DNA from 2 places in the Ensifer sp. D2-11 genome. Region 1 is predicted to be linked to the other one. Evidence: riboswitches for the same ligand, from Rfam matches in the RefSeq annotation. Region 1 holds a riboswitch; the other holds the start of a gene.
What was found. A riboswitch is a leader RNA that binds a small molecule or an ion and turns the genes downstream of it on or off. The one in region 1 is predicted to bind S-adenosylmethionine.
Positions count from the first base shown of each region.

Region 2: linked by a shared signal. The riboswitch ahead of metA (homoserine O-acetyltransferase MetA) and the one ahead of M1D34_RS13070 (O-succinylhomoserine sulfhydrylase) in region 1 are both predicted to bind S-adenosylmethionine.

Region 1 is NZ_CP096433.1:2,704,098-2,719,736, reverse strand. Features, by position in the region: gene M1D34_RS13095 (aspartate aminotransferase family protein) at 1-787, shown strand, start outside; gene argF (ornithine carbamoyltransferase) at 862-1,773, shown strand; gene M1D34_RS13085 (Hsp33 family molecular chaperone) at 2,140-3,132, shown strand; gene apaG (Co2+/Mg2+ efflux facilitator ApaG/CorD) at 3,149-3,541, opposite strand; gene M1D34_RS13075 (CDP-alcohol phosphatidyltransferase family protein) at 3,731-4,342, shown strand; gene M1D34_RS13070 (O-succinylhomoserine sulfhydrylase) at 4,378-5,562, opposite strand; SAM riboswitch at 5,606-5,684, opposite strand; gene M1D34_RS13065 (2'-deoxycytidine 5'-triphosphate deaminase) at 5,760-6,857, shown strand; tRNA gene M1D34_RS13060 (tRNA-Gly) at 6,907-6,981, shown strand; gene M1D34_RS13055 (transporter substrate-binding domain-containing protein) at 7,029-7,844, shown strand; gene M1D34_RS13050 (sterol desaturase family protein) at 7,880-8,692, opposite strand; gene M1D34_RS13045 (tellurite resistance TerB family protein) at 8,771-9,181, opposite strand; gene M1D34_RS13040 (thermonuclease family protein) at 9,294-10,100, opposite strand; gene M1D34_RS13035 (S24 family peptidase) at 10,110-10,766, opposite strand; gene M1D34_RS13030 (calcium:cation antiporter) at 10,992-12,077, shown strand; gene M1D34_RS13025 (winged helix-turn-helix transcriptional regulator) at 12,200-12,709, opposite strand; gene M1D34_RS13020 (SRPBCC family protein) at 12,834-13,307, shown strand; gene M1D34_RS13015 (3-hydroxyacyl-CoA dehydrogenase NAD-binding domain-containing protein) at 13,398-15,611, opposite strand; gene M1D34_RS13010 (acetyl-CoA C-acetyltransferase) at 15,633-15,639, opposite strand, start outside.
Region 2 is NZ_CP096433.1:3,458,835-3,474,473, forward strand. Features, by position in the region: gene M1D34_RS16465 (thiamine pyrophosphate-dependent dehydrogenase E1 component subunit alpha) at 1-226, shown strand, start outside; gene M1D34_RS16470 (alpha-ketoacid dehydrogenase subunit beta) at 235-1,200, shown strand; gene M1D34_RS16475 (acetoin dehydrogenase dihydrolipoyllysine-residue acetyltransferase subunit) at 1,197-2,516, shown strand; gene M1D34_RS16480 (carboxymuconolactone decarboxylase family protein) at 2,513-2,848, shown strand; gene M1D34_RS16485 (FGGY-family carbohydrate kinase) at 2,891-4,399, shown strand; gene M1D34_RS16490 (SDR family NAD(P)-dependent oxidoreductase) at 4,396-5,166, shown strand; gene M1D34_RS16495 (SDR family NAD(P)-dependent oxidoreductase) at 5,181-5,936, shown strand; gene M1D34_RS16500 (CobW family GTP-binding protein) at 5,940-6,929, opposite strand; gene M1D34_RS16505 (aldose epimerase family protein) at 7,217-8,233, opposite strand; gene metA (homoserine O-acetyltransferase MetA) at 8,314-9,309, opposite strand; SAM riboswitch at 9,305-9,382, opposite strand; gene M1D34_RS16515 (RidA family protein) at 9,572-9,952, opposite strand; gene leuD (3-isopropylmalate dehydratase small subunit) at 9,961-10,566, opposite strand; gene M1D34_RS16525 (hypothetical protein) at 10,714-10,965, opposite strand; gene M1D34_RS16530 (HpcH/HpaI aldolase/citrate lyase family protein) at 11,087-11,989, shown strand; gene M1D34_RS16535 (DUF1737 domain-containing protein) at 11,986-12,192, shown strand; gene M1D34_RS16540 (metallopeptidase family protein) at 12,277-12,711, opposite strand; gene M1D34_RS16545 (ImuA family protein) at 12,854-13,834, shown strand; gene M1D34_RS16550 (DUF6504 family protein) at 13,734-15,290, shown strand; gene M1D34_RS16555 (error-prone DNA polymerase) at 15,287-15,639, shown strand, end outside.

The sequences.
Region 1 (15,639 bases):
GATCGCCGCCGGCGGACAGCAGAAATACATCGAGGGCTTCGGGCCGAAGGCGCCGGGCTTCTATCAGGTCCCCTTCGGCGATATCGGCGCGGTCAAGAACGCGATCAATGAAGAAACCGCGGCGATCCTTGTCGAGCCGATCCAGGGCGAGGGCGGCATTCGGACGGCATCGAAGGAGTTCATGCAAGGGCTGCGCGAACTCTGCGACGAGTTCGGCCTGCTTCTGATCCTTGACGAGGTCCAGTCCGGTGTCGGCCGGACCGGCAAGCTCTTCGCCCATGAATGGGCGGGCATCAAACCCGATATCATGGCCGTCGCCAAAGGCATCGGCGGCGGCTTCCCGCTCGGCGCCTGCCTTGCGACGGAAGCGGCGGCCGCCGGCATGGTGGCGGGCACGCACGGCTCGACCTATGGCGGCAACCCGCTCGCAATGGCGGTCGGAAATGCCGTGCTCGACGTCGTTCTCGCCGAAGGCTTCCTCGATCAGGTGCGCGAGGTGGCTCTCGTCTTCCGTCAGGGGCTCGCTTCGTTGAAGGATCGTTTTCCGGACGTGATCGAGGAAATCCGCGGCGACGGGCTGATGCTCGGCATCAAGGCGAAGGTGCCCTCCGCGGACCTTTTGAAGGCGATCCGCGCCGAGAAACTGCTCGTCGTCCCGGCCGGCGAAAACGTTCTGCGCCTGTTGCCGCCGCTGATCACCACCCCGGCCGAGGCGCGCGAAGGACTGGCACGGCTCGAACGCGCCGCGGAGGCGGTGAGCGGCAAGAGCGGCAACGCCGCGGCTTGAGCGCCCGAAGGTTTCGGATCGAACCGGCCCGGGCGGGGTCGACAAACGGATTCTACGACAGGAAACAAGGCAGTATGACCAGACACTTCCTCGATCTCTCGGCCATGACGGCCACCGACCTCAGGACCATCATCGACGATGCCCGCGTCCGCAAGTCGGCGACCAAGGCAGGGACTGCCGAGAAGCCGCTTGCCGGCAAGATGCTCGCGATGATCTTCGAGAAGCCGTCCACCCGCACGCGTGTTTCCTTCGATGTCGGCATGCGCCAGCTCGGCGGCGAGACGCTGTTTCTGTCGGGTACCGAAATGCAGCTCGGCCGGGCGGAGACGATCGGCGATACGGCGAAGGTCCTGTCGCGCTACGTCGACGCGATCATGATCCGCACGACCGACCACCGCCGGCTTCTGGAGATGGCGGAGCATGCGACCGTGCCCGTCATCAATGGGCTCACCGACGATACGCACCCGTGCCAGATCATGGCCGATATCATGACCTTCGAGGAGCACCGGGGACCGGTCAAGGGCAAGACGATCGCCTGGACCGGCGACGGCAACAACGTGCTTCACTCGCTGATCGAAGGCTCGGCGCGCTTCGGCTACCGCATGAACATGGCCGTGCCGCTCGGCTCCGAACCGCATGACAAGTTCCTGAACTGGGCGCGCAACAACGGGGCCGAGGTCCTGCTCAGCCACGAGGCGGAGCAGGCGGTTGCCGGTGCCCATTGCGTCGTCACCGACACCTGGATCTCGATGAACCAGGAACATCGCGCCCGCGGTCACAACGTCTTCCAGCCCTACCAGGTCAACGGCGCGCTGATGAAGCATGCAGCGCCGGACGCGCTGTTCATGCATTGCCTGCCGGCGCACCGCGGCGAGGAAGTGACCGATGAGGTCATCGACGGCCCGCAGTCGGTGGTCTTCGACGAAGCCGAGAACCGGCTGCACGCGCAGAAATCGATCCTCGCCTGGTGCATGGGCGCGGTCTGACGGCTGGAGGCGGGCGCGAGGCGTTCTCTTGAAATCTGCACGGTGCAACACGATCTAGGGCGGTGAGCGGGGGCTCCGATCATCAAATCGGCCAGTCGCCCCACGCCGGCTATCACGTGCTTGGCGCCCAAGGGGTGCTTCGACGCAGAGCAAATGCCGGCGGAGAAATTCGTCCATGACGGGATCAAATGGAATGGCGGACGGTTGTACCGGTGCGCGCCGGTGCACTCGATGCAAACCGTATCGGACATGAAGAGGAAGCGAGCGGTTTCCGTCCGCATCCCGCATGCAGTTTTTGGAATGGGTCATGGCCACGTCCCGGATTGAATCGATCCGCGTGATCATGGTCGAGGCAAGGAGCAAGCGATGACAGAAACAGCGCCGGGACTTGGCGAGTTCGATTTTGCCGGTGACGATCAGGTTGTGCCCTTTCAGGTCGAGGGACTCGACGTGCGCGGCCGCGCCGTCCAGCTTGGCCCGATGCTCGATGCCATTCTTGAACGGCACAATTACCCGCTCCCTGTCGCGCGGCTCGTCGCCGAAACAGTGGTGCTGACGGTCCTGCTCGGCACGTCCCTGAAATTCGAAGGCAAGCTGATCGTGCAGACACAGGGCGATGGGCCGGTCGATCTCGTGGTCGCGGATTTCTCGACGCCGGACCGCGTCCGCGCCTATGCCCGCTATGATAAGGAGGCGCTCGCCGACGCCGAAAAGAGCGGGTGCGTCCAGCCTCACGAATTGTTGGGCAACGGCGTCCTCGCCTTCACGATCGACCAGGGTGCGCACACGCAGCGCTATCAGGGCATCGTCGCGCTTGACGGGGCGACGCTCGAGGAGATCGCCGGCGCCTATTTCCGCCAGTCGGAGCAGATACCGACCAGGGTGCGCCTCGCCGTTGCCGAGCTTCTCGACAAGGACGAGAACGGCAAGCCGCGGCACCGCTGGCGCGCCGGCGGCATGGTCGCGCAGTTCCTCCCCGACGCGCCGGACCGGATGCGCCAGGCGGATCTGCCGGGCGGCGATGGTGACGAGGGCGACGAGGATTTCTTCGACGAGGACGACCTCTGGGCGGAAGCCAAGGTGATGGTCGAGACGATCGACACCGATGAACTCACCGATCCGACGGTCGGTACCGAGCGATTGCTGTACCGTCTGTTCCATGAGCGCGGCGTGCGCGTCTATGAGCCGCAGGCGGTCTACGATCGATGCAGCTGCTCGCGCGAGAAGATCAGGGACGTCCTGGTGGGGCTCGGCAACGAGGATATCGAAGCCAGCGTCGAGGACGGCCTGATCAAAGTCACCTGCGAGTTCTGCTCGACGACCTACCGCTTCGAGGCGAGCGAGGTCCGTCCGCAATAGCGGCAGCCGCGCTGAATCAATTAAGCGTGCGGACGAGGCCCGGCGAATCGAGCGAGAAGGCGGGGATGGCGACATCGAAAGTCTCCCCGCCTTCCGCCTCCATGCTGTAATGGCCGAACATCACGCCGGAGGGTGTATCCAGCGGGCAGCCGGAGGAGTACTCGTAGGTATCGCCGGGATTGAGCAGCGGCTGCTCGCCGATCACGCCGGGGCCGCTCACCTCGTCCACCTGACCGTTCTCGTCGGTAATGTGCCAGTAGCGGGTCATCAGCCGGACCGCGAGTCCGGAATGGTTCGCTATGATGATGCGATAGCCCCAGACATAGCGGCTGTCGTCGGGATCCGACTGTTCTTCCAGGTAGTACGGCTCGACCGTCACTTCGATGTCGCGTGTCAGCGCGCGGTACATGTGCAACACCCTGTTTCAAATCCGTACGCGTATTCTACAGCAATATGGTTTCGTCAAGAATAACGGCGAGATTGTGCGAGTGGTATCAAATTCCCTGGAGCGGGATGAGGAAAGGTGTGCGCGGTTTTCGCCCGCATCCCGCTCCAACTTCTTGGAATCGATCACATCGTGATCTAGGAGGCAACGGCTATGCTTGACGGCGCGCTTCGCAGGCGGCTCGATCCGGTTCTGGACAGGCTCGGCGCCGCACTGGCCGGCCGCGGGGTCGGTGCCGATGCCGTCACGATCCTCGGCCTTTGCCTTGGCCTTGCGGCAGCCCTGCTCATCGGTCTCGGCGCTTATCTGCCTGCCGCCGCCCTGATCCTTGTGAGCCGGCTCTGCGACGGCCTTGACGGAGCCGTCGCCCGCGCGAGCCGGAAAACGGATTTCGGCGGCTTTCTCGACATCGTTCTCGATTTCACCTTTTACGGCGCCGTTCCACTTGGTTTCATCATCGCAGATCCGGCCGCAAACGGTCTTGCCGGCGGGTTTTTGCTCTTCGCCTTCTATGTCAACGGCGCGAGCTTCCTCGCCTATGCCGTGATGGCCGAGAAGCGCGCCCTGACGACCGCGGTGCGCGGTGCGAAGTCGCTCTACTTCACGACGGGGCTCGCAGAGGCGACGGAGACGATCGTCTTTTTTCTGCTCTCGTGCCTTTTCCCTGGGTGGTTCCCGTTATTCGCAACGGTCTTCGCGCTCGTCTGCCTCTATACCGCGCTGTCGCGGATCGTTCTCGCAAGACTGACTTTTCGGCAAGACTGACGAGCCCGCTGACGCGGGCTTCGTCATGGTGCCGGTCAGGCGTTTACGCCCTTCAGCGCCCTTGCGAAATCCTCGATGAGGTCTTCGCTGTCCTCGATACCGGCCGAGAAGCGCACCGTTCCGGCGGAGATGCCGAGTTCGGCGCGGGCTTCGTCGGTGAGGTTCTTGTGGGTGGTCGTCGCCGGATGGGTGATCAGACTCTTGGAATCGCCGAGATTGTTGGAGATCCGGATGATTTCAAGGGCGTTCTGCAGGGCGAAGGCTGCTTCCTTGCCACCCTTGAGCTCGAAGGCGACCAGCGTCGAGCCGCCGCTCATCTGCTTGGCAATGACGTCGGCCTGCGGGTGATCCTTGCGGCCCGGATAGATGACGCGGGCGACCTGCGGCTGCTCCGCGAGGAAATCGGCTACGCGGCGGGCGCTTTCGGTCTGCTGCTTGACGCGGAGCGGCAGGGTCTCGATGCCCTTCAGCAGCGTCCAGGCGTTGAAGGGCGACATGGCCGGGCCGGTGTGACGGAAATAGTCGTGCAGGTTCTCGTCTACCCACTGCTTGTCGGAGAGGACCACGCCGCCGAGGCAGCGGCCCTGGCCGTCGATATGCTTCGTCGCGGAATAGACGACGACATGGGCGCCAAGCTCCAGCGGCTTCTGGAACAGCGGCGTGGCGAAGACGTTGTCGACCACCACCTTGGCGCCGATCTGATCGGCGAGCCTGGCAACGCCGGCGATGTCGATCACTTCGAGCGTCGGGTTCGTCGGGCTCTCGAGGAAGAAGACCTTGGTGTTCGGGCGCACCGCGTCTTCCCAGTTCTTGAGATCGCGACCGTCCACCAGGGTGCACTCGACGCCGTATTTCGGCGCCAGCGTTTCCACGACCCAGCGGCAGGAGCCGAAGAGCGCCCGGGCGGCGACGATGTGGTCACCCGCCTTCACCTGGCAAAGGATTGCCGCAGAAACCGCCGCCATGCCGGAGGCGGTGGCGCGCGCGTCTTCCGCCCCTTCGAGCATGCACATGCGCTTCTCGAACATGTCGTTGGTCGGGCTGCCGTAGCGCGCATAGATGAAACCGTCGGTCTCGCCCTTGAAGCGGGCCTCCGCCGCTTCGGAGCTGTCGTAGACGAAGCCCTGCGTCAGGAAGATCGCTTCCGAGGTCTCGCCATACTGGGAGCGGAGCGTTCCGCCGTGGACGAGCTGGGTTGCCGGGCGCCAATTCTTGCTCATGAGAACGTCACTTTCAAAAACAAAAAAACCGGCCGCGAAACGACCGGTTTGACACCCGGCCTTTTTAGCTACTTGTTTAACGTGGCTGCAAGCCGACCGGCCAAATCACCACGGGATAAAGCTCCAATACTGCCTGGCCGCGCTTGCGTCAATTCCCGGAGTTTGGTTTTGTCTGGCAACTGTAAATGAGGATCGGAATGGGGCGCGACACAGGGATTTTGGCCGACCGCGCAATTGCAGCGCTGTATGCCTCGGGACGGCTGAAGAGCGAAAAGGTGCTGGATGATGACCAGATCCAGCCGGCCAGCCTCGATCTTCGCCTTGGATCCAAGGCGTTCCGCGTCCGGGCGAGCTTCATGCCCGGCCCGTCTCATCTGGTCGCCGACAAGCTCGACCGGCTCAAGCTGCATGTCGTCGATCTGAGCGAAGGCGCCGTGCTCGAGACCGGCTGCGTCTACATCGTGCCGCTGATGGAAAGCCTCTCGCTGCCGGCAGACATGTCGGCCTCCGCCAATCCGAAGAGCTCCACCGGCCGACTGGATATCTTCACGCGCGTGATTACCGACAGGGCGCAGGAGTTCGACAAGATTCCGGCGGGCTACAGCGGACCGCTCTATCTCGAAATCAGCCCGCGGACCTTTCCGATCGTAGTCAGGCGTGGTTCGCGCCTTTCGCAGATACGCTTCCGCATCGGCCACTCGGTTCTTTCCGAGCAGGAACTGCTGGCTCTGCACGAAAGCGACGTCCTCGTCGCCAGCGACCGGCCGAACGTTTCCGGCGGCGGCATCGCCCTTTCCATCGACCTCAAGGGCACCGGGCCGGACGGCCTGATCGGCTACCGCGGCAAGCATCACACATCGGTGGTCGATGTGGACAAGAAAGCCCAGCATGCCGTTTTCGACTTCTGGGAGCCGCTCTACAGCCGCGGCCGCGACGATCTCGTGCTCGATCCGGACGAGTTCTACATCCTCGTGTCCCGCGAAGCCGTCCATGTGCCGCCGCGCTATGCGGCCGAAATGACGCCCTTCGACCCGCTCGTGGGCGAGTTCCGCGTCCACTATGCCGGCTTCTTCGACCCCGGCTTCGGCCATGCGTCCGCCGGCGGCAGCGGCAGCCGGGCGGTGCTCGAGGTCCGCAGCCACGAAGTGCCGTTCATTCTGGAGCACGGGCAGATCGTCGGCCGTCTCGTCTACGAGCACATGCTGGAACGTCCGGAGGGACTTTACGGCCTCGATCTCGGCTCCAATTATCAGGCGCAGGGGCTCAAGCTCTCCAAGCATTTTCGCGCCGAGTGAGCATTGTGCTTGACAGATCGCGGCTGTTGAGGAAATTTCCGGTTCTGTCGCGGGTGTAGTTCAGTGGTAGAACGCCAGCTTCCCAAGCTTGATGTCGTCGGTTCGATCCCGATCACCCGCTCCAATTCCTCCTTTCATAGAGGCGCCATAGCGCTGCGGATTCTCTGGATATTGGTACTGTCGGCCGTTCTCGCCCCGGGGTTGGCTTTGGCGCAGCCGAAGGAACTGCCCCGGCTGTTCGATGCCCGCGAACGGATTGCCAAGCCGGACCTCAGCGGCCTTGCCAGGCTTCGTTTCCTGACGACCGTCGACTTCCCGCCCTTCAACTTCATCGACCAGTCGGGCAAGCTGTCGGGCTTCCATGTCGACCTCGCCCGCGAGATATGCCGTGAGCTGGAGATCGAAGCCAAGTGCCAGATCCAGGCAGTGACCTATCCGGAGCTCATGCCGGCCCTCGAGCAGGGGCAAGGGGAAGCGATTGCCGCCGGCATTGCCGTGACTTCGGAGCTGAGGCAGCGTTTCGCCTTTTCCCGCGCCTTCATGCAACTGCCCGCCCGCTTCGTCGTCAACACCAAGGCCGCCGGGGCGATCGCCGGTCCTGCCGATCTTGCCGGAAAGCCCGTCGGCGTCGTCTCCGGCACCACGCATGAGGCAATGCTGAAGGCATTTTTCCCGAAGCTCGAAGCCAAAGGCTTTCCGGACCGGGATGCATTGCTCTCCGCGCTTCGCGGGGGCACCGTCGCGGCCGCGTTCTCCGATGGCATGCAATTGTCCTTCTGGGTCTCCGGCAACCTCGCCGGGGGATGCTGCGCCATGTTGGAGGGCTCCTATTTTTCCCAGCGCTTCCTGGGCGAGGGACTGACGATCATGAACCGCAAGGCCGAGCCGGCCCTGACCCAGGCGATCGACCACGCTTTGCTGGCGCTCTCACGCAGCGGCAGGCTCGAGGAGATCTATCTTCGCTATTTCCCGGACGGGATTTATTGAGGCGGCTCCACTCGCGGCTATCCCGTCATTTCGCTCTACCCACGCCGGAACGGCAGCACGAGCGACCACAGGAGCTTTATCGGCTCGATGCGCCCGTAGGCTTTCAGCCCGGTCTCGATCCCGTCGTCGCCGCGCGATGGATGGGCGACGTAGGTCGAGAACAACCGATCCCAGACCGAAAGATTGAAGCCGTAGTTTGAATCGGTCTCCCGCTTTTCCACGGAATGGTGGATGCGGTGCATGTCGGGCGTGACGATGACGTGGCGCAACAGCCCGTCGGCGCCTTTCGGCAGACGCAGATTGGCGTGGTTGAACATCGCCCCGGCATTGAGCACGATTTCGAACAGGAGAACGGCGAGTGCGGGCGCGCCGAGCAGAATGATGACCGCGCTCTTCCAGATCATCGACAGCAGAATTTCGAGGGGATGAAAGCGAAGGGCTGTGGTGACGTCGACCCCGGGATCGGCATGGTGGACGCGGTGGATGCGCCACAGGACAGGTATCTTGTGAAACACGACGTGTTCGAGCCAGATGGCGAAGTCCAGCGCGATGAAGGCGATCAGGCCGGCAAGCGGCGGGGCGACGCCGAGAGCCGGGAGCACGCCGTAGCCGCGTCCCTGAGCCCAGACAGCAACGCCGGTGGCGGCAGCGGGAAAGGCGACGCGAAGCAGGAGGGAGGATAGGACGAGAATAGACAGGTTGGTGATCCAGCGGCGTGCCTTCAGAGCCCGCATCAGCTCCGGCCTCTCCAGCCGCGGATGAAAAAGTTCGAGCGCTGCCAGTGCGGCGAAGGCGGCGGCAAAGGCCGCGAGCCGCCAGACCGGTTCGGCGAGACCGAAATAGAGCATGCATCGATCCCCGTTGCATCAAACCCGGCCCAGCATATTGTTCCGTGCCGGGAACGGGCAAGGACCTGTTTCTGAAGCCTATTTGCGGAAGCGCGCGATGGCTCCGCGCTCGATTGCCGCGCAGGCGAGCTTGTCGAGGCCCAAACGGTCGCGCAGCAGCTGCAACAACCGGATTTCCTCGTTGCGGATACGCTGATCGGCGGCAGCGATCTCGACCGCAAGGGCATAGGCCGTCTCATAGAGCCGCTGCGGCAACGCCTCGCGAACCATTTCGAGCGCCACGTCGAGGCCCTCCGGTGCCGCAAGCTGGGCGGCGCATTCGCGGCCGATATGGATCAGGTGATCTTCGTCGAAACCGTTGAAGGCCGGGAGGAACCGCACGAGCACGCCCATGCGTGCAATCTCGTCGTCGGTCATGTTCCGGTCGACGGCGGACATCATGACCATGACGTGGACAAGGGCTTCGTGCTGGCTGAGACTTGTGGACATCCTGCCTCTCGATCCTTTCGTTGTTCTCATTGGAGCCGCGATACACGACGGGTGCATAACGGGTTCGGCGGACCTGCAATGGTGGGTGACAGTTAAGGACTTGCTCCAAGCCTTACAAGTCCGGCGCGGCGTCTTCCGGGGCGATGCTCGCAGCCGGATCGTCGAGCGCGAGAGGCGCTCGGGCAAGATCGCGCGGGTCGTCCCCGAAGAAACCGAGCCTGGCGCCCCGGGCGGCTTCGGCCTTCGGCTCGAGCGCCGTGCCCGGCAGCGGCGTCGCCCAGCCGTTGCCGACGAGCCATTCGGCCACGTCCTGGCCGCCGACGCTGCACCGCGCGTTCAAGGTTTGCGAGGAGCCATCCGCCCCATCGCAGACGAGCGCGCGCCCCCGCAGGAAGTTGCGGAACGCCGTACGCGCGACCATGCCGCAAGGCCAGCTCTTGCCGTTCGCTTCGCAGACCTTCTCCGCCTTTTCGGGTTCGATATCCTTGAGCTGCAGGGTCGTCTCGCCGGACCGGACAAGCCCGGCGGCAAGCGCAACCGGGCGCGGGAAGACGGCGGAAGCGGGTTTTTCCTTTTCCCCGGTCTTCGAAAGCGGCGGCCTCGGTGCGATCCGTTCCAGCGGTTTGGCGATGCCGTCCTCCGGCTGGGCAAAGAGGCCCGGCTCGACGGGCCTGACCGCCACGCGCGAGCCTTTGCCCGGCATGGTATCCGGTTCGGGGGCAGGGGGAGCGGCTTCGGTCTCGGCGGGAGGCTCCTCCGAAACCGGCTCGTCGATCGCTGCTTCCGGCGTTTCGAGCACGAACTCAGGCGCTGCGGCGCTGTCGCGGTTGCGGATGACCGCGGCCCCGGTCATCAGAATGCCGGCATAGAGGGCGAGGGCGGCAAGCCCGCCGGCGATGGTGAAGAGCCTCGGCCGCATCGAAGGATCCTATTGGCTGGCCCAGATGATCCGGGCGATCCATTCCACGTCGTTCATCTCGAAATTGCGGTTGGGGTGGTCGGGGTTGAGCGAAACGAGCTCGATGCCGCGGGGCGTCTGCCGGGCCAGCACCTTCGCCATCACCTCGCCCCCGCGCGTCTTGACCACGACGCGGTCGTTGCGGCGCACCTGCGCGCTCGGGTCGACGATCAGGACATCGCCGTCGCGATAAAGCGGCAGCATGCTGTCGCCCTGAACCTCCAGAGCGTAGGCACCGCCCAGCCGCCGCTCGGGCGTGGGGAATTCGATCGTGTCCCAGCCCTGGCCGACCGGAAAGCCGCCGTCGTCGAAAAAACCACCGGCGCCGGCCTGCGCGAAACCGATCAGCGGAATGCCCGGCGCTGCCGATGCTTCTTCCCTTTCGCTGCCGGCGGCATTGGGCTCCATCAGCGCCAGGAACTGATCGACGCTCACTCCCGTCGCATGCAATATCTTCGCGATCGACTCGGTGGAGGGCCACCGGTCGCGCCCGTCGGTGGACTGGCGCTTCGACTTGTTGAAGGAGGTGGGGTCCAGGCCGGCCCGCCGCGCAAGGCCCGACGGCGAAAGCCGGTGGCGCTCTGCCAATGCGTCGATCGCGCGCCAGATGCTGTCATGTGAGAGCATGTCGACCCATCTTCGGAAGGAGAGGCGAATGCGGGCTGCACAGCCAGCCGCTCCGCGTCTGCGAATACATTAGCCAAGCGCCTTGCGACCGTAAAGCACAGCGAGGAAAATAGTCCTTCCTATCCGGTCAAAGTACGGCATACGGCAGACGCAGCGGTCTTCAGGGGTGAACTCCTGCGCAGCTGTGCTAAATAAAACAGCTTCACTCCGGGCCAAGAGGCGTGCTTGCTTGCAAAACTGAGATCGGAACGGCATCTCGTTGCCGCTTTTCTCGCTGCTCTTGCCGGCGTCGCGGTCGAGCATCATCTGCTCGAGGCCGGTCGCGCCGCATCGCTCATCGGTGCCGCCCTGATGGTGGCGGCGATCGTGCTTGCTTCCATGCGGGTCGCCCATCATGCCGAGGTGCTTGCCGCAAAGGTGGGCGATCCCTACGGCACGATGATCCTGACGCTTTCGGCGGTGCTGGTCGAGGTCGTCATCCTCGCCATCATGATGACCGGCGAGACTTCGCCGACGCTGGTGCGCGATACGATCTATTCGGCAGTGATGCTTGATATCAACGGGATTCTGGGGCTTGCGGCGCTGCTCGGCGGCCTCAAACATGGCGAGCAGCCCTATAACGACGATTCCGCCCGCACTTACAGCGTCATGATCCTCACGGCCATGGGCATTTCCATGCTCGTTCCCGAATTCGTGCCGCAGTCGAAATGGCATTATTATTCCGCCTTCACCATCGGCGCGATGATCGTGCTCTATACGTTGTTCCTGCGCATGCAGGTTGGCGTGCACAGCTACTTCTTCAGTTACAGCTATCCGCGCGCCAAAGCGGGAACCGCGGCAAGCCGGCTGGAAGGCGAGCCGGTGCTTCCTTCCGTCGTCGTGCTCATCCTGGGCGTGGTGGTGATCGGCTTTCTGGCCGAAATCATGTCCGGGCTGCTGTCGGCCGGGATCAAGGGTACGGCGGCGCCGCCGGCCCTGGCCGCGATCGTCGTCGCGGCGATCTCCGCTTCGCCCGAGGTCATGACGGCAATGCGCGCCGCGCTCGCCAACCGCATGCAGGCAGTGGTGAACATCGCGCTCGGCGCTTCGCTTTCGACCGTGATTCTGACCGTACCCGTCATGGAGGCGATTGCCCTTTATACGGGCCAGCCCTTCATCATGGCCATGTCGCCCGTGCAGACGGTGATGGTTGCGGTGACGCTCATCGCCGCCGCGATCAATCTCAATGACGGCCAGACCAATGCCATCGAAGGCATGACGCATTTCGTGCTCTTCGCGACCTTCATCATGCTGTCCGCCCTCGGACTTTAGATCACGGTCATGTTTTTAGGTCTGGTCGACCTAAAAACATGACCGTGATCGATTCCAAGACGTTGAGACGCGGGATGCGGGCGGAAAACCGCGCACACTTTTCCTCATTCCCGCTCTAATGCTCAGGCCGGCTGCTCTTCCATCGCCTTGCGCGCCACCACGCGGTCATAGGCGGCTTGCAGCGTTTGCCGCACGGACGGGCCTTCCGGCAGGGGATCGCCGAGGTGTTCGGCACGCAATTCCCGCATGAAACGCTCCCAGAGCTCGGGGCCGCCCTCCTCCATCAGTTGCGCGCGAATGCTGAGTTCCTCGGTGACCGGCAGGTAGCGCCGGCCCCAGGCGCCGAGATGGGCCATGATCGGCACCAGCGCGATCGCCATTTCCGTCAGGCTGTAGATCGCCTTCTGCTTGTGGCTCGGATCGTCCGCTTTCGTCAGCATGCCGATCTCGACAAGTGTTTTCAGCCGGTCTGCGAGGATGTTGGTGGAAATCCCTTCCTGCGAGCGCAAGAGCTCGCGGAAGTGGCGTTTGCCGCCGAAAATCATGTCGCGAATGATCAGGAGGCTCCATTTGTCGCCGAACACTTCGAGCGAGAGATTGATCGGGCAACCCGAGCGATGGTCATCGGTCATTCTGGTCTCTGAAATACGGGAGCGGAGCATCCGCTCTAAAACTGCTTGCATTATTGCATCGGTGGAGCTAATCTGCAACTGCTTTCATTTAGCAACCAGTTGCACTGACAAGGAGGAGAAGATCATGACCAAAGCTTCTGTCGAACATGCGGACTTCACCATTGAACGCGTTTTCAATTCACCCCCGGAACAGGTCTTCGAGGCCTTTGCCGACCCTGCCGCGCACGACCGCTGGTTCGTCAAGGCCGACAACTGGCCCGTCGCCGAATATAGCCACGACTTCCGCATCGGCGGCCGGGAAAGCGGCCGGTTCAGCCAGGACGGGAAGACTTTCTATTTCAACGAAACGGTCTATCTCGACATCGTCGAGAACCGGCGGATCGTCTCGGCCTATACCATGGCGAAGGACGAGCAGCGGCTTTCCGCGTCGATCGCGACCGTCGACCTCATACCGGAAGGCACCGGCACACGCGTCGTCTTCACGGAGCAGGGGGCGTTCCTGGATGGGCTCGACAAGGTGGAATATCGCCGCGAGGGATGGGAGCAACTGATCGGATTTCTGGCGGCCGAGCTCGGTGAGAAGGCTGAACCGGCCTGAAACATTGAACAGGTTCCTCTTCCGGTCATTCGCGGCTGCCGAGAATGACCGGAAGAGGCAATGTTTGCGGCGTGCGGCTGGCCTGGCGGCTTATGCCGCCTTCTGCCCCGCGCCATACGGGTCGAAGCGCCCGTAGAAGGTTTCGCCCTTTTCCGCCATCTCCTTCAATAGCGGCGTCGGCCGGAAGTGGTCGCCATGGTCCGCGGCGAGCTTTTCGCAAAGCTCGACGAATGCTTTCGCACCCATGCCGTCGATGTAGGAGAGCGTGCCGCCGGTGTAGGGCGCAAAGCCGAAGCCGAGGATCGAGCCGACATCGGCTTCGCGCGGGTCGGTGACGATGCCCTCCTCGATCGTACGCGCGGCTTCGAGTGCGATCGTCACGAGCAGGCGCTGCTTGAGCACACCGACCTCGATCTCGCCGGCATCCTTCTGCGGGTAGAGCTCCTTCAGGCCCGGCCAGAGATATTTCCTGGCCGGCTTTGCCGGATACTCGTAGAAACCCTTGCCGTTCTTGCGGCCGCGCCGGTCGAGTTCGTCGACCATCTTGTCGATCAGCGCCATGTGCCTGGGATCGACGGCCTTGTCGCCGAGATCGGCAACGGCCGCCTTCAGGATCTTCTGGCTGAGGTCGATCGCCACCTCGTCGTTGAGCGACAGCGGTCCGACCGGCATGCCGGCCATCTTGGCGGCGTTCTCGATCATCGCCGGCGGTACGCCCTCGATCAGCATGTCATAGGCTTCGTGGATATAGCGGAAGACGCAGCGATTGACATAGAAGCCGCGCGTGTCGTTGACGACGATCGGCGTCTTCCTGATCGCCGCGACATAGTCGAGCGCGGCCGCGAGCGCACGGTCTCCGGTCTCCTTGCCGAGGATCACCTCGGTTAGCATCATTTTCTCGACCGGCGAGAAGAAATGAATGCCGATGAACCGGTCCGGGCGTTTGGAATTCCTGGCGAGGCCGGTGATCGGCAGCGTCGAGGTGTTGGACGCGAAGATCGCGTCCTCGGCGATCACCGCTTCGACCTTCTCGATCACGTCCTTCTTGACCTGCCGGTCCTCGAAGACCGCCTCGATGACGAGGCCGGCATCCCTGAGATCGCCATAGTCCGCCGAAGGTGTGATGCGCGAAAGCAGCGCTTCGCCATCCTCCTTGGTCAAGCGTCCCTTACCGATCGCGTCCTTGACCAGGCCTTCCGAATGCGTCTTGCCCTTTTCGGCAGCTTCCATGTCGCGGTCGATGAGGGTGACGGGGATGCCGCCTGCCGCGGTTACATAGGCGATCGAGGCGCCCATGAAACCGGCGCCGACGACGCCGACTTTCTTGAGCTCGGTCTTCGGTACACCGGCCGGCCGGCGCGCGCCCTTACCGAGTTCCTGCATCGAGACGAACAGCGACCGGATCATCGAGAAGGCTTCGGTCGTCTGCAGGATTTCGGTGAAATAGCGCTGCTCGATCTTCAAAGCCGTATCGAAGGGAACCTGCAGCCCCTCATAGACGCATTTCAGGATCGCGATCGCGCCGGGGTAATTGCCGTAGGTCTCGCGGCGCAGGATGCCGGAGGCGGCCGGCCAGAGCTGCGCGGAGGCGGGCGTCCAGATGCCGCCGCCCGGCAGCTTGAAGCCCTTCTCGTCCCAGGGCTGAACCGGCTTCAGGCCGTTCTTGATCATCGCCCTGGCAGCCTCGATCAGCTTGTCCGGATCGACCACCTCGTGGACGAGCCCCATGGCCTTTGCCCGCGCCGGCGTGAGCGAGGAGCCGGTCGTCATCATCTGCAGCGCGTCCTGCGTATTGGTCAGCCGCGGAACGCGCTGGGTGCCGCCGGCGCCCGGGAAGATGCCGACCTTGACCTCGGGAAGCGCGATCTTCACCGATTTCGCATTGGAGGCGACACGGCCGTGGCAGGCGAGCGACATCTCGAAGGCGCCGCCCATGCAGGTGCCGTTGATGGCCGACACCCAGGGCTTGCCCGAGGTTTCGAGCTTGCGGAAGAGACCCGTCATCCGGCCCACGAGGTCGAAAAGTTTCCGGGCCGCGTTGTCCGGGTCCTTCTTCTTTTCCTCGGCCTGGAAGGTGAACATCGACTTGATCATCGAAAGGTCGGCACCCCCGGAGAAGGAGGATTTGCCGGAGGTGATGACCACGCCCTTGACGGCAGGATCTGCGGTCGTCTGATCGATAATGGCGTCGAGTTCCTTCATCACCTCTTCGGTGAAGACGTTCATCGACTTGTCGGGCATGTCCCAGGTGACCAGCGCAATGCCGTCGGCGTCGGTTTCGATCTTGAAGTTCGTGTAAGACATATTCTCTCTCCCGGGATCGGATCAGACG
Region 2 (15,639 bases), 750 kb from region 1:
TTTCGCGCGCAACAAGCTGGTCAGCACGGGTATCGAGAAGGAGCCGACGCTCGACGAACTGGACAAAGCAATCGCTGCGGAAATGGATGCAACGATCGACTTCGCCGTTGAATCCAAAGCCCCGCCGCTCGGTTCGATGTTCAAGGATGTCTACGCCCTTGGCGAGCCCGAGCCCGAATCCGTCAGCACCCGTATCGACCGTGTTCTTGCCAGGGATGACGCATGATGATTTCGATGACGTATAGAGACGCGCTCCGCAAGGCGCTGGACGATGCGATGACGGAAGACAGTTCCATCGTCGTGATCGGCGAGGAAGTGGGCCGCTATGGCGGCGCGTACGGGGTAACCAAGGATCTCATCAAGATACATGGGCCGGATCGCTTGATCGACACGCCGATCTCCGAGCCCGCCATCGTCGGCGCCGCCGTCGGCGCGGCGATGACGGGCCTGCGCCCGGTCGCGGAGCTGATGTATATCGACTTTCTGGGCATGACCATGGATCAGCTCGCCAATCAGGCGGCTAAGATCCGGTACATGTTCGGTGGCCAGATCGGCGTACCCATGGTGCTCAGAACCCAGGGCGGTACCGGTCGCTCCGCCGGCGCACAGCACTCGCAGAGCCTCGAAGCCTGGGTGATGCACACGCCCGGTCTTCGGCTCGCCATGCCGGCAACGGTCGCCGACGCCTATCATCTGCTGCGCCAGAGCCTGACCAAGCCCGATCCGGTGGTCTTCATCGAGCATAAGGCTCTCTATACCCGCAAGGAAGAAGTCGATCTCGACGCGGATTCGTTGCCTTGGGGTAAGGCGGCCGTTCGCCGCAAGGGTGACGATCTCGTCATTGTCACCTATTCCCGACAGGTGTTCTACGCATTGGAAGCGGCTGACGCACTCGCCAGGAAAGGGATCGAAGCGACAGTCATCGATCTTCGGACGCTGAACCCGCTGGATTTCGATACGGTGCGCGAACATGTCGAGCGCGTAGGCAAGGCGATGGTGGTGAGCGAAGGCGTGATGACCTCCGGCGTTGCTGCCGAGCTTGCCGCCCGCATCTCCGAGGAGTGTTTCGATTTTCTGGAACAGCCCGTCGTGCGCGTGGCCGGCGAAGATATCCCGATCTCCGTCTCGCAGGAACTCGAGTCCGGCAGCGTGCCTTCCGCAAGAACGATTGCCGATGTTGCGGCGAGAATGACGGCATGAGCGAACGCATCCTCAAAATGCCCCGCCTCGGCGAGACGATGGAAGAGGGCAAGATTGTCGGCTGGCTGATCAAGCCGGGGGACAGCTTCAGCCGCGGAGACCCGATCATCGAGATCGAGACCGACAAGACAATCGCCGAATTCCCGGCGCTTGGCGACGGCAGGCTCAAGGAGGTCCTTGTTGAAATCGGGGACATGATCGAGGTCGGCAAGGCGCTTGCGCGCATCGATATCGGCTCAGGTCCCGACTGGACCGCCGAGGACGGTTCCGATGCGGAACTGGAGACCGAAGCCGCAACGGCATCCGAAGTGCCGGCCGGATCGACCGCGAATACCGCGAAAGAGCCGCGCGTGGATGGTATCTCGCGCCCGGCTGACCGCGTTCGCGCGACCCCCCTCGCACGCAGGATTGCGCGCCGCCACGGACTCGACATAGGCTTCATAAGCGGCACCGGCCGGCGCGGCCGCATCGAGAAGGATGACGTACTGGTCGCCGTTGCCGGTAAATCCGTTCCATCCGCGATGCCGGTTGCTGCGGACGTCAGCTATGCGTCGCTTCGGCGCGGTCGCATGGCTTATCTGGACAGTGGCAAGGCTGCCGGCGACGCCGTGCTGCTCCTTCATGGCTTTTCGGGTGACCGGACGACCTGGGCCGTAGTCCTTGCGGGCCTCAAGCGAGCGGGCAAGCGCGTCATCGCGCCGGATCTTCCCGGCCATGGGTTGACGGCTATCGAAGCTACGTCGCCTTCCGATTTGTCCGCCGATCTTGTCGAATTCCTTGACGCGCTCGATGTCGCCGAGGTGGACATCGTCGCGCATTCGCTTGGGGCGGTCGCTGCCCTTGGGCTTGCAGGTTCTGAACCGCGCCGCGTCAGGTCGCTGTCGCTGATTGCTCCTGCCGGCATCGGTTCCGAAATCGATACCGGCTTCGTTCATGGCATGGCTGGCGCCCGGGCGAGCGGCGAAGTGGCCCATCTCCTGCGCCGGTTGTCCGTCAACGGCATCGAGCTTTCGGAAGCTGCACTGGAAGCGATCGCCGCTGACCTCGCCAGAGGCAGGCTTACCGCGCTTGCCGATTCCGTGGCAGGACCCTCCGGTCAGAGGGTGGACAGCCTTATGGCTCTTCAGAAACTCGTTGCTTCGACGCCCGTCCGGGTGCTCTTCGGCCTCGAAGACAGGATCATTCCGTGGCGGCATGTCCTGGCCTTGCCGCCGCGGGTCGCGATCCATCTCCTGTCCCGGTCCGGCCATATGCCGCAATGGGACCAGCCGAAGGACGTCCTTGAAATCCTGCTTTCCAAGGGAGAAGTGCCGTGAGCGAAGTATCGGAGAAACTGAAGGAGGCGCAGCGCCGGATCGGTGCGCTGGCAAAAGCAAGCCCTGAACTCTTCGGCGGCTTTGCACGGGTGAGCAAGGTTGCGGCTGCGTCCGGCAGTTTCACCTCGGCGCAAAAGGAGCTGATGGCGGTGGCAATCGCAGTGTCGAAAGGGTGCGAGGAGTGCATTCTCTACCATGTGGATGCCGCACTCAGGCACGGTGCCAAGGAGGCTGAACTGGTCGAGGCCCTGGAGATCGCCGTGGAGATGGGCGGTGGTCCGGCCGTGATGTATGGCGCAAAGGCTCTGGAGATCATGCGGGCGCTTCAGTGATGGATGTGGCTGCCCCGTAAGGGTGCGTGGGAGGAGAATGAAATGGCCTATTTCCTGACCGCAGACGGCGGCACCGAGAGCCTTCGGGCGCGCCTCTACGATCTCACCGGCAATTGCCTCGGCAGCGCTGCCGTCCCTTACGAGACGAAGTTTTCGGCTGGCGCGCGCGCCGAACAGAATCCCGAGGACTGGTGGAGCGCTTTCGTCGAAGCATCGCACCGGACAATTTCGGAGGCAGGCGTTGATCTGGCCGCAATCGAGGCGATCACGCTTGCGACGACGAGCTGCACCGTGGTCGCGCTCGACCGGGACGGCAGGGCGCTCAGGCCGGCGATCATCTGGATGGATGTGCGCGCCAGCGACGAGGCGGATGCGGTGCTCGCAACGGGCGACGGGGCCCTCATCTCCAACGGCGGCGGTCGTGGGCCGGTTTCGGCTGAATGGATGATCCCGAAGGCATTGTGGATCGCGCGCAACGAGCCCGAGACATTCGAGAAAGCGCATACGATCTGCGAGTATCAGGATTTCATGACTCTGAGGCTGACCGGGGAGCGGGCGGCAAGCCTCAACAATGTGACGCTGCGCTGGCACTATCAGACGGATCGCGGCGGCTGGGCCAAGACGCTCGTCGGCAAGCTCGGCCTTTCGGCGTTGCTCGACAAATGGCCCCAGCGCGTCGTCGCGCCCGGTGGCGTCGTCGGAACCCTCTCGCCGGCCGCCGCACAGGAGCTCGGTCTCTCCACCAAGGTCAAACTGGTCCAGGGCGGAGCGGATGCCCTGATCGGCATGATCGGGCTGGGGGTCGCCAGGCCCGGGCAGCTCGCGTTGATTACCGGCTCCTCACATCTGCAGTTCGGCGTCACGGAAACGGCCATTCATGCACCCGGTGTGTGGGGCACTTATCGTGATTGCGTTTATCCGGACCGCTACATCGTCGAAGGCGGACAGACCTCCACCGGTTCGATTATCGCCTGGCTCGGCAGGCTGATGAACGGGACGATGGACCTCGACGAACTGAACCGCAAGGCGGCCGAGCTCGAGCCCGGTTGCGACGGGCTCCTGGTACAGGACCATTTCCAGGGAAACCGCACCCCCTATACCGATGCGTTCTCGCGCGGCGCGATCGTCGGGCTCACCCTTGCCCACGAGCCGCATCATATTTTCCGCGGCATCATGGAAGGCATCGGCTTCGGCACGCGTGCGATCCTCGACGCCATGGCCGACGCCGGCTATCGCGGCACCGAGATAACGGTCGGCGGCGGCGCCGGCGCATCCGATCTATGGCTTCAGATCCATGCCGACACTGCGGGTCTCCCGGTCTGCGTGCCGGCATCGCGCGATGCGCCCTCCGTAGGTGCCGCCGTGCTTGCGGCGCACGGAGCCGGTTATTTCTCCAGTATCGACGAGGGCATTTCGGCGATGGTGCGGCCCGGCAAGCGCATCGAGCCGCGCCCGCGCGAAGCAGCACTCTACGACGACATCTATCAGCAGTACCGCGCGCTCTATCCTGCGCTGAAGTCGGTGCGGGAGCAGGGGGGCAATGCCCGATGAGTGACGCTGACTTCAGGCTGGACGGCCGGCGTGCCGTCGTAACGGGCGCTGCTCGGGGCATTGGACGGGCGATCGCCGAACGGCTGGCTTTGGCCGGCGCGCATGTCGTCATTGCCGATCGCGACGAAGCAGAGGGCAAGATGGCTGTGGCGGCCATCGAGGCGGCCGGAGGTAAAGGCGCTTTCGTGTCGCTGGACGTGACCGACCCGGTAGCCGTCGCTCAGGCCGTCGACAGCATCTATCAGGTGCATGGCGCCGTCGACGTTCTGGTCAACAATGCCGGAATCGTTCGCAACGCGCCCGCCGCGGAGATGAGTCTCGACGACTGGAAATCGGTGATCGACATCGATCTCGGCGGCGTCTTCCATTGCGCCCAGACTTTCGGCAAGCGCATGGTGGCGGCCGGCCGCGGTTCGATGGTCAACATCTCTTCCATCTGCGGCGAGGTGACCGTCTATCCGCAGCCCCAGGTTTCCTACAATGCCGCCAAGGCGGGCGTGAACCTGCTGACGAAATCGCTTGCGGTCGAATGGGCGAAGAGCGGTGTGCGCGTCAATGCGGTCGCTCCAGGCTATGTCGCTACCGAACTGACGCTGCGGGGCCGCAGCAATCCCGAATGGTTCGACACCTGGATGCGGATGACGCCCATGGGACGCCTAGGTGAGCCGTACGAGATCGCCAATGCCGTGCTTTTTCTTGCCACCGACGCGTCAAGCTACATCACCGGTACGGTGTTGACGATCGACGGCGGCTACACCGCTCTTTAAGACTGGAGGATCCAATGACTGCTTCCAACCGTACCGCGCTCGTAACAGGCGCAAGCCGCGGTATCGGCCGCGCCATTGCCATCGGCCTCGCGCAGCGCGGCTATGAAGTCGTCATCAACGATATCGAGCGGCAGAAGGATGCGCTCGCCGGTGTGGCGAAAGAGATTGAGACGCTGGGCCGGCGCGTGCTGACGGTCTGCGCCGATGTCAGCAGCAAAGCCGATGTGACGGCGATGGCGAAAGCCGTCGGTGACGCCTTCGGCCATCTCGATGCCGTGGTCAACAATGCCGGAATATTGATTGCGGGAGATGTCGAAGGCCTCAAGGAGGAATACTGGGACAGTGTCATGGACGTGAATGCCAAGGGAACTTTCCTGGTCGTCCAGGCCGTTCTGCCTATGATGAAGGCGCGCAGATATGGGCGCATTGTCAACATCGCCTCGATCGGAGGCAAGCATGGCGCACCGGAACAGGCCCACTATTCCGCATCCAAGGCTGCGGTGATGGGCTTCACGCGCGTACTGGCCCAGGAAGTGGGCGCTGACGGGATCACCGCCAACTGCGTGTGCCCCGGGATCATTCTCACCGATATGGGGCGGGTCAATCTCGACGATCCCGCGGTCAGGAAGAATTGGCAGGACAAAACCGCCATGCGTCGCATCGGCGATCCCGAGGATGTTGTCGGTGCGGTGGCCTTCTTTGCTTCGGACGATGCGGCTTTCGTGACCGGCCAGACGCTGAATGTCGACGGCGGCATCGTGCTAAGCTGACGACTATCCCACGACGGCCGGGTTCGCGCAGCATGCCATGAAGCCGTCGGTGATGACGTCCTTCGGAAGGTTGCGGCCGATGAAGACGAGGCGCGAGACGCGCTCTTCGCCCTCCTTCCAGGGGCGCTGGTGGTCGCCTTCCACCAGCATGTGGACGCCTTGGACGACATAGCGGTCGGTGTCGCCGGCAAAGGCGATGATGCCCTTCATCCGCAGCATGTCCGTGCCGAAGGCCCGGGCGGTCGTCTGGAGCCAGCGGAAGAATTTTTCCGGGTCTACGGGTCGGCGTTCGACCAGTGAAAAACTGGCGACATGGTCGTCATGCTCGTGATCGTGGTCCGCTTCGAGAAAGTCGGGCTCGACCTCGAGAATGCGGTCGAGATCGAAGGCATTGCGATCGAGCAGGCTGGCGATCTCGAGATTGCAGCGCTGCGTCTTGAGGATGCCGGCGGTCGGATTGATGCGGCGGATGCGATCCTCCACGGCCTGCAGGCCTTCGGGCGATACGAGATCGGTCTTGTTGAGGATGATCGTGTCGGCGAAGGCCAATTGCTCCTGCGCTTCATGTGCGCGGTCGATCTCGCCGAGAAGGTGCTGGGCATCGACAACGGTAATGATGGAGTCGAGCCGTGTCTTGGAGCGGACATTCTCGTCGACGAAGAAAGTCTGGGCGACCGGCGCGGGGTCGGCGAGGCCCGTCGTCTCTATCAGGATGCCGTCGAACCGCTCGCGCCTGCGCATCAGCGCTTCGATGATGCGGATCAGGTCTCCGCGCACCGTGCAGCAGATGCAGCCATTGTTCATTTCGAACACCTCCTCGTCGGCATCGACGATGAGGTCGTTATCGATGCCGACCTCGCCGAACTCGTTGACGATGACCGCGAATTTCTTGCCATGCGGCTCGGAGAGGATGCGGTTGAGAAGCGTGGTCTTTCCTGCTCCGAGATAGCCGGTAAGGACGGTGACGGGGGTAGGGGCAAGCTGATCGGGCATTGGCGAGAACCTCACTGTCGCATGGACGGCCGGGGGCTATGTTCCGGCTTCATGGATACGTTATTACATTTCACTTTATAAACGTAATAACGTAACATAGGCGGGGTTTGTCAAGTCCGATCCAGGCGCTGAAACGCTGAGATTCTCTTTCTTTCCTCGCCCGCAGCCGAATTCGTCACCTGTATCGCGCTGCCGGTGGAAGGCGGCGTCGATTAGCGGCGGGATGGAGCGTTTCACTGTTCGATGAAACGGTGAACTGAACGTGCTCCAACGGCCTCTGCCTTGCTTCAGTTCTTCGTGAAAACGTAGTCCGTTTCCTGCCGGAGCGTTTCGCCCGGTCTCAGCACCGCATTCGGGAAACCTTTGTGGTTCACCGCATCGGGCCATATCTGCGTTTCGAGGCAGAAGCCGGCGAAGGGGCCGTAACGGCGGCTTTCGAGGCCGGGGACCGGTACGTCGAGCTTTTCTCCGGTATAGAGCTGCACGCCGGGCTCCGTCGTCAGCACTTCCAGCGACACACCGGAATTGATGCTGCGTACGAGCGCCACGGAGCGCTTCTGCACGCGCTCCGGCGAGAGGCAGAAATTGTGGTCGTAGGCGATTCCGCCGCCGTCCAGCTGCCTTCCAAGCGAGGTCATTTCGCGCAGATCGAAGGCGGTGCCGGCGACGGGGCGGATCTCGCCCGTCGGAATCTGCCGCTCGTCGGTGGGCAGGTAGTGGTCTGCCGCAATCATGATGTCGTGGCCGAATGCGTCCGAGCCGCCGTCGAGGTTGAAATAGCTGTGCTGGCAGACATTGGCGAGGGTCGGCGCGTCGGTCTCAGTTTCGTAGACGACGTTGAGCGTGCCGCCCGGTTTCAGCGTATAGGTGCAGGTGATCGTGCAATTGCCCGGGTAGCCGGCACGGCCGTCCGGATCGGTGATCTCGAGCGTTACGCTGTCTTCGACCTGCCTGCGGATCGACCAGTTGCGCTTGCCGATATTGTCGCTGCCGCCGTGGAGATGCGTGGCGCCGTTCTCGTTGAGCTCGAGTTGATAGGCCTTGCCTTCGAGCGCGAAGCGGCCACCGCCGATACGGTTGGCGTTGCGGCCGGGCGTGGCGCCGAAATAGGAGGAATGGGCCGGATAGCTTTCGAAATCCTCGAAGCCGAGCACGAGCGGGGCTGCATGTCCTTCGAGCCGCAAATCCTGTATGACCGAGCCCCAGGTGATCACCGACGCCGTCAGCCCGCCGCCCTTAAGCGTCAGGCGCTGTACGGGCTCGCCGGAGGGCAGGTGGCCGAAGATTTCCGTGTCTGTTCCCATGCATCTCCCCATTTCCGCGAGTCGGCGTCAACCTGCTGCATTTCCGCCCAGGCGGCAACCGGAAAGTCATACTTTTTGCTTCAACGCTCTCCGGTTCCGATCTTCGCCAGCTCGTAGGGCGTCGTCTGGTAGATCTCGTTGATCCAGTTGCCGAAGAAGAGATGTGCATGGCTGCGCCAGCGGTTCTGCGGCGGAAGTGCGGAGTCATTGTGGGGGAAATAGTCGTGCGGCAGCTTGATCGGCACGCCGGCATCGACGTCGCGGAAATATTCCTCCGACAGGGACGTCGAATCATATTCGACGTGATTGAACATGTAGAGCCGGTTGCCTTTCTTCTCGTGTACGAGGCAGACGCCCACTTCCTTGGATTCCATCAGGATTTCGAGATCCGGCACCCGGTCGATATCGGCGCGGCGCACCTCGGTCCAGCGCGAAACGGGAACGGCGAAATCGTCGGAAAAGCCGTTCAGATAGACCGAAGAGGGCTGCAAGTTCTGATGGCGGTAGACGCCGAAGGCCTTTTCCTTCAACGGATATTTCGGAACCCCGTGGAAATGGTAGATCGCAGCCATCCCGCCCCAGCAGACGTTCAGCGTCGAATGGACGTTGGTCGTCGTCCAGTCGAAGATGCGCTGCAACTCCTTCCAGTAGGTGACCTCTTCGTATTCGAGCGTCTCGATCGGCGCGCCGGTGATGATGAAGCCGTCGAACTTGCGGGCCTCCACCTCCTCGAAGGTCTCGTAGAAGGCGAGCAGATGCTCTTCGGGCGTATTCTTCGGCCGGTGGCCATTGACGCGGACCAGCGTCAATTCGACCTGAAGCGGCGTGGCGCCGATCAGCCGCGCCATCTGGATCTCGGTCTTGATCTTGTTGGGCATGAGGTTCAAAAGCCCGATCTGCAGCGGCCGGATGTCCTGGCGGATCGCCTCGGTCTCGGTCATCAGCCGCACACCCTCGTGAACGAGAGTTTCGAAGGCGGGCAGCGTATCGGGTATCTTGATGGGCATGGGCGTCCACTCGATCGAATACAAAAAAACCGGCGGCGAAACGATCGCGACCGGTCCTCGGAAATCCATTGTTCCCTCGGCCCTTTAGCGACTTCTTTAACGTGGCTGCAAGCCGGCCGGCCAAATCACCACGGATCATTTGATAGCGCGAGGAGGACCGCGCGGTCAATGAAAAAGGATTCGACGGCGTCTAGGCGGCCCCTCATCCCGCTGCCGCGACCTTCTCCCCGCAAGCGGGGCGAAGGGATGGGCGGCACTCTTCCAGTCCCCGCGCCCCGCTTGCGGGAGATTGGGTCATGGTGAGGGGGCAGCCCTTGTCCGTCGTTCTGCCTTATCCCCGAAACGCCGTGACCTCGATCTCGATCAGCATTTCCGGGCGGATGAGGTCGCAGACGATCATCGTTGCGGCCGGGCGGATCTCGCCGAAGGTCTCGCCGAAGATCGGGAAGACGCGGTCGGCAAAGCTCGCATCGGTGACGTAGTAGTGGTTGCGCACGACGTCCGACAGCGAGAAGCCGGCTTCCTTCAGGGCGCCTTCGATCGTCTTCAGGCAGTTGCGCGCCTGCTCCTCCACCGTTTCCGGCATGGTCATGGTCGCATAGTCGTAGCCGGTCGTGCCGGAGACGAAGCACCAGTCGCCTTTCGCGACGGCACGCGAATAGCCTGCCGTCTTTTCGAAAGGCGAGCCGGACGAGATGAGCTTGCGGGTCATCCGGCAGCTCAGGCCCAGGGGCGGGAAGCGGCGGTCGCCTTCTCGTAATTGTCGATGGAACCGCCCTTTTCGAGCGTGAGGCCGATATCGTCGAGGCCGTTCAGCAGGCAGTGGCGCTTGAAGGCATCGACCTCGAACTTGATCGAGCCGCCGTCCGGACCGGTGATCTCCTGCGCTTCGAGATCGACCGTGAGAATGGCATTGGAGCCGCGGCTGGCGTCATCCATCAGCTTGTCGAGGTCTTCCTGGCTGACGACGATGGGCAGGATGCCGTTCTTGAAACAGTTGTTGTAGAAGATGTCGGCGAACGAGGTCGAAATGACGCAGCGGATGCCGAAATCGAGAAGCGCCCAGGGCGCATGCTCGCGCGAGGAGCCGCAGCCGAAATTGTCGCCTGCGACGAGAATCTTGGCGTTCTGGTAGGCAGGCTTGTTGAGGACGAAGTCCGGATTGGGGGTGCCGTCCTCGTTGTAGCGCGCCTCGGCGAAAAGCCCCGTGCCGAGGCCGGTGCGCTTGATCGTCTTCAGGTAATCCTTCGGAATGATCATGTCCGTGTCGATGTTGACGACGGGCAGGGGAGCGGCAACGCCGGTGAGCTTGACGAACTTGTCCATGACTTGGCCTTCGATTTCAGCGGAAATGTTCGAGAAGCGTTTAGATCAGTTTTGCGCCGAAATGAAGGGGAATCTGCTTTCATGGAGCGGGAGGCGGGCGGAAAACCGCTTCACAACTTGCCTCATCCCGCTTCCGGCAATCCCATTCTAAAGATCGATGATCGTCCCGCGCCCGTCGTTCCATACCCGCATCTCGCGCGGAGTGCTTCCCGGATTGGCGCGTGCGCGCGCACGCGCCTGCACGGGCCGTCCGTTGAGCTTGGCGGCGATCGCGCTGCCGACGGCAATGATGGCGGCGATCCCGGCGAGCGCCAAGGCCAGCGAGGCGGTGAACACGAAGGCCACGAGCGTGATGGTGATGGCGGCGGCCGTGAAGAGAACAGAGCGGATGCTTTGCATGATTGTCACCTTTCTGTTCGGCATGTGGGTGCTGGCCACGCCGCTTGCAAGAGGGTCCGCTCGTCTCGGCTTGCGCAAAGGTTGAAAGGCAGGCACAACGAACGGCATGACAGGGAACGGCATGAGAGCGATCGACCATCATCCCGTGCGGCTGCGCCGCTCGGTGCTTTCGGTTCCGGCCGACAATCAGCGCGCACTCGCCAAGGTCCGTGAACTGGCGGCGGACGCCGTGATCTTCGACCTCGAGGATTCCGTCTCGCCGGACCGCAAGGCTGCGGCGCGCGATGCGCTCGTCCGGCATCTTGCCGGCAACCGGCCGCAGGGCGAAACGGTCATCCGCGTCAATGCGGCGGGCTCAGGCTTCGGCGAGGCCGATCTCGCAGCGGCTCTTGCCGCGCGGCCCGATGCCATCCTCCTGCCCAAGGTCGAAAGCCCCGCCGATATTCAAGGCGCGCTCGACTGGCTTTCGGAAAGGGACGCGCCGGATGAGCTGAGGCTCTGGGCGATGATCGAGACGCCGCGCGGGGTCGTGAACGGGCCGGCGATCGCCGAGACCGGCCGCACCTCCGGCGGACGGCTGGACTGCTTCGTCGTCGGGCTGAACGATCTTCGCAAGGAGACGGGCGTGCCCGCCCTTCCGGGCCGGACCTATCTCGTTCCGTGGCTGATGCAGATCCTTCTTGCCGCGCGCGGCAGCGGGCTCGACGCCATCGACGCGGTCTTCAACGATTTCCGCGATCCGGAAGGGTTCGAGGCGGAGTGCCGGCAGGGACGCGACATGGGCTTTGACGGCAAGATGCTGATCCACCCGGCGCAGATCGATGCGGCCAATCGACATTTCGCCGCGGACGAGGCTGCGGTCGAGGAGGCGCGCGCGATCATCGAGGCCTTTGCCTTGCCGGACAATGCCGGAAAGGGTGTCATCAACCTTCATGGGCGGATGGTCGAGCGCCTCCATCTCGAGCAGGCGATGAAGATCGCCGCCAAGGCGGACATCATCGAAAAACGAAAGGCAAAATCTTGAAGCTCTATCGCTTTCTCACCGGCCCCGACGATGCCTCCTTCTGCCACAAGGTGACGGCGGCATTGAACCAGGGGTGGACGCTGCACGGTCCGCCGACCTACGCCTTCAATGCCGACACCCAGCACATGCAGTGCGGCCAGGCGGTGGTGAAGGAAGTGGAGGGCAAGGATTATCATCCCGACATGAAGCTGTCGGAGCAGTAGGGATCGTTTCGGGTCGGACTTGCCCCCGCGCGCAGGGATGAGGAAATCAGGCAGGCGCGGCGGGTATCCGAATCTCAACAGGCCTCAGCCGCCCACGTGTTCCACGCTTTCCTCGATCCGCTCCATGTCGTCGTCCGACAGGCCGAAATGGTGGCCGATCTCGTGGATCAGCACATGGGTGATGATATCGCCGAGCGTTTCCTCGTTTTCGGCCCAGTAGTCGATGATCGGGCGGCGGTAGAGGGTGATGCGGTTCGGGAACTCCCCGGTTTCCATGGTGAAGCGTTCACCGAGGCCGCGGCCTTCGAACAGGCCCAGCAGGTCGAACGGCGTTTCGAGCGCCATGTCTTCGAAGACATCGTCGCTTGGAAAGTCGGCGATTTCGATCGTGAGATCCGTCGTCAGCTTGCGGAATTCCTCAGGCAGGTGGCTGTAGGCTTCAAACGCGAGCTGTTCGAATACGGTAAGCGACGGTGCGTGGCGTTCCCGCCAATCATCGGTTTGGTCAATGCGGGCCATGGGCACTCCTTGTTGCCCCTCATATAGCGATTTTGCCTTTGTTTTTCGAGTGATGAATTCTATCCCGAGAAGAAAGAGGAATATATTCTCAACATTGGTTGTTGACTCTTGAGGGCAGCTCTGGAATCCATAAGAACATAACATGAACATGCAGATGGAGCTGACCGTCATGGCCGGAAACGCCGTGCAACGGCAAACCGTTCTTTCCCTTCGCGAGACCATTGCGCGGATTGAAGATCGCGGGGTGCCGGGATGCGTCCGGTCGGCCAAGACGGCCGACCCTGCCGGCTTTCGCCGCGGCAAGGAGGAGGCCACGCGCCGCAAGATCCTGCCGCTCGGCGTCCCGCAATTCGATGAGGTCCTCCAGGGCGGGTTGCCGCTCGAGGGCATGATGGAAATCCGCAATGCCGAAACCCGGGATGCGGGCGCGGCCGCCGGCTTCGTGGCGGCGCTTGCGGTGCTCTATCAACGGCAGAAGAAGGAGAATGGCCGTCTGGCCCCGGTCCTTTGGATCAGCCAGACGCTTGCTGCCTGTGAGGCGGGTCAGCCTTATGCGCCGGGCCTCAAGGCCTATGGACTCGATGCCGAGCGCTTCCTCTTCGTTTCGGCGCGCACGGTGAAGGATGCGCTGTGGATCGCAGAGACGGCGCTTTCGGTACCGGTCTTCGCCGTGGTCGTTCTGGAAATCCGCGGCAACCCTGCCTGTCTCGCCCTGAGCGAGAGCCGGCGTCTGCATGTGAGGGCCCGGGCGGGCGGCGTGCCTCTTCTCGTCTTGCGTCAGGCGGGCGAGGAGGAGGCGAGCAGCGCCTTCTTCCGGCTCCAGGTCAAGCCGGCACCGGCCGGCGAACGTCCTCTTCCCGATGGTTCGGTGCTTTGCGGCAGCATCGGCCATCCCGCCTTTCACCTCCTTGTCGAAAAAAGCAGGCGCCAAGCCTCCGACGACATCTTTCTCGAATGGAACGCCCATGACCGCCGCTTCTACTCACTCGATGAGCGCCGGAGCGCCGCTCTTCAGACAAACGATGAGCCAACGGATCCTGTCGATCCACTTTCCGCATCTGCCGACCGACCGCGTCGCGCGCAGCCGATGGGGCGCCTCCTGGCTTTCGCGCGGGCGTCCTGACCATCCGCCCGTCGTCTTCGCCGCCAAGATCGACAATGCCATGCGGCTCGTTGCGCTCGATACTTTTGCAGAGCGTATCGGCCTGAAGCGCGGCCAGGGGGCGGCGGAGGCCCGCGCCATGTGTCCCTCGCTCGACGTGATCGCCGCCGATCCGGCCGCCGACCAGGCCTTCCTGGAGGCGCTTGCCGACTGGTGCGACCGCTATACGCCGCTCGTGGCACTCGACGGCACGGATGGCCTGTTCCTCGACATCACCGGCTGCGCCCATCTTCATGGCGGCGAAAAGGCGCTCGTCAGCGATGTCCTGTCGCGTCTTTTCTCTCTCGGCGTCGAGGCGCGGGCGACCGTCTCCTCCGCAGCCGGGCTTTCCTGGGCTGTCACCCGTTACGGCGATGCCGACGTCATTGCGCCCGGGGATGGAGACCCGGTGCTGGCACCCTTGCCGGTCGCCGCGCTGCGATTGCCGGCGGACACCGCGGCCGCACTCGAACGGGTCGGGCTGAAACAGATCGGCGACCTTCTCGAAGCGCCGCGGGCGCCGCTCGCCCGCCGCTTCGGCTCCTCCCTTCTCCTCAGGCTCGATCAGGCGAGGGGCTTCGAGGACGAGCCGCTTTCGCCCCGGCTGCCCGTGCCGAGCTTCTCCGCCGAACGCCGGCTCGCCGAGCCGCTGCAGGACGAGGAACACATTCTCGAACTGACCCGTCACCTCGCCAGGGATGTCCGCTCCTCGCTGGAGCGACATGGCGAAGGCGGGCGGCTCTTCGAGCTCCTCCTGTTCCGCGTCGACGGCCGGGTATTCCGCGTTCGAGCCCATGCGGCCGTGCCCTTGAACGATGCCGTCCGCATCGCCGCCCTCTTTCGCGAGCGGCTGCAGGCGGTTCATGACGATCTCGATGCCGGATATGGTTTCGAAATCGTCCGGCTCTCGGTCCTCAGAAGCGAAAGGCTCGATCCGGCGCAGCAGGATTTTTCCGGCGCCCCCGACGAAAGCCAGCCGCTCGCGGCCTTCGTCGACAAGGTCTCCGCCCGTTTCGGGCCCGGTTGCCTGATGCAGGCGACCCTTGCCGAAAGCCATCTGCCGGAACGGGCGGGCGGATTTGCCGCCGTGACGGACGTGGCCGCGGTCCTGAGGACGCCTGCCCTTGAAGAGAAGGCTTTCCCCGAGAACCGTCCGCTTCGGATTTTCGCGCATCCCGAACCGGTGGAGGCGACGGCGGAAGTGCCCGAGGGTGCGCCGCGCAGCTTCAACTGGCGCAAGACCCGCTACCGCGTCGCCCGTGCCGAAGGGCCGGAGCGCATCGCCGCCGAATGGTGGATCGACGGGGAGGATCATCCGACGCGGGATTATTTCCGGATAGAGGATCAGGAGGGCCGCCGCTTCTGGCTGTTTCGCGAAGGTCTCTACGGAAGGGAGACCGCCTCGCCCCGCTGGTTCATGCACGGAGTTTTCGCATGAGCGCGGATGCTGTCTTCTGCGAGCTCGGTGCGCGCACGAATTTCTCCTTTCTCGAAGGGGCGGCGCCGGCCGAGGAGATGGTCGTATTCGCCAAGAAGGCGGGGCTTGCCGGTCTCGGCATTGCCGACCGCAACAGCGTCGCCGGCGTCGTCAGGGCTCATGCCAAGGCGAAGGTGGAGGGCTATCCCTTCCAGCCGGGCGCCCGCCTGGTTTTTGCCGACGGCACGCCGGACATTCTCGCTTATCCGAAGAACAGGCGGGGCTGGGGGCATCTCTGCCGCCTGCTCAGCGCCGGTAACCTGCGCTCGAAGAAGGGCGACTGCACGCTCCATCTCGCCGACCTGCTCGA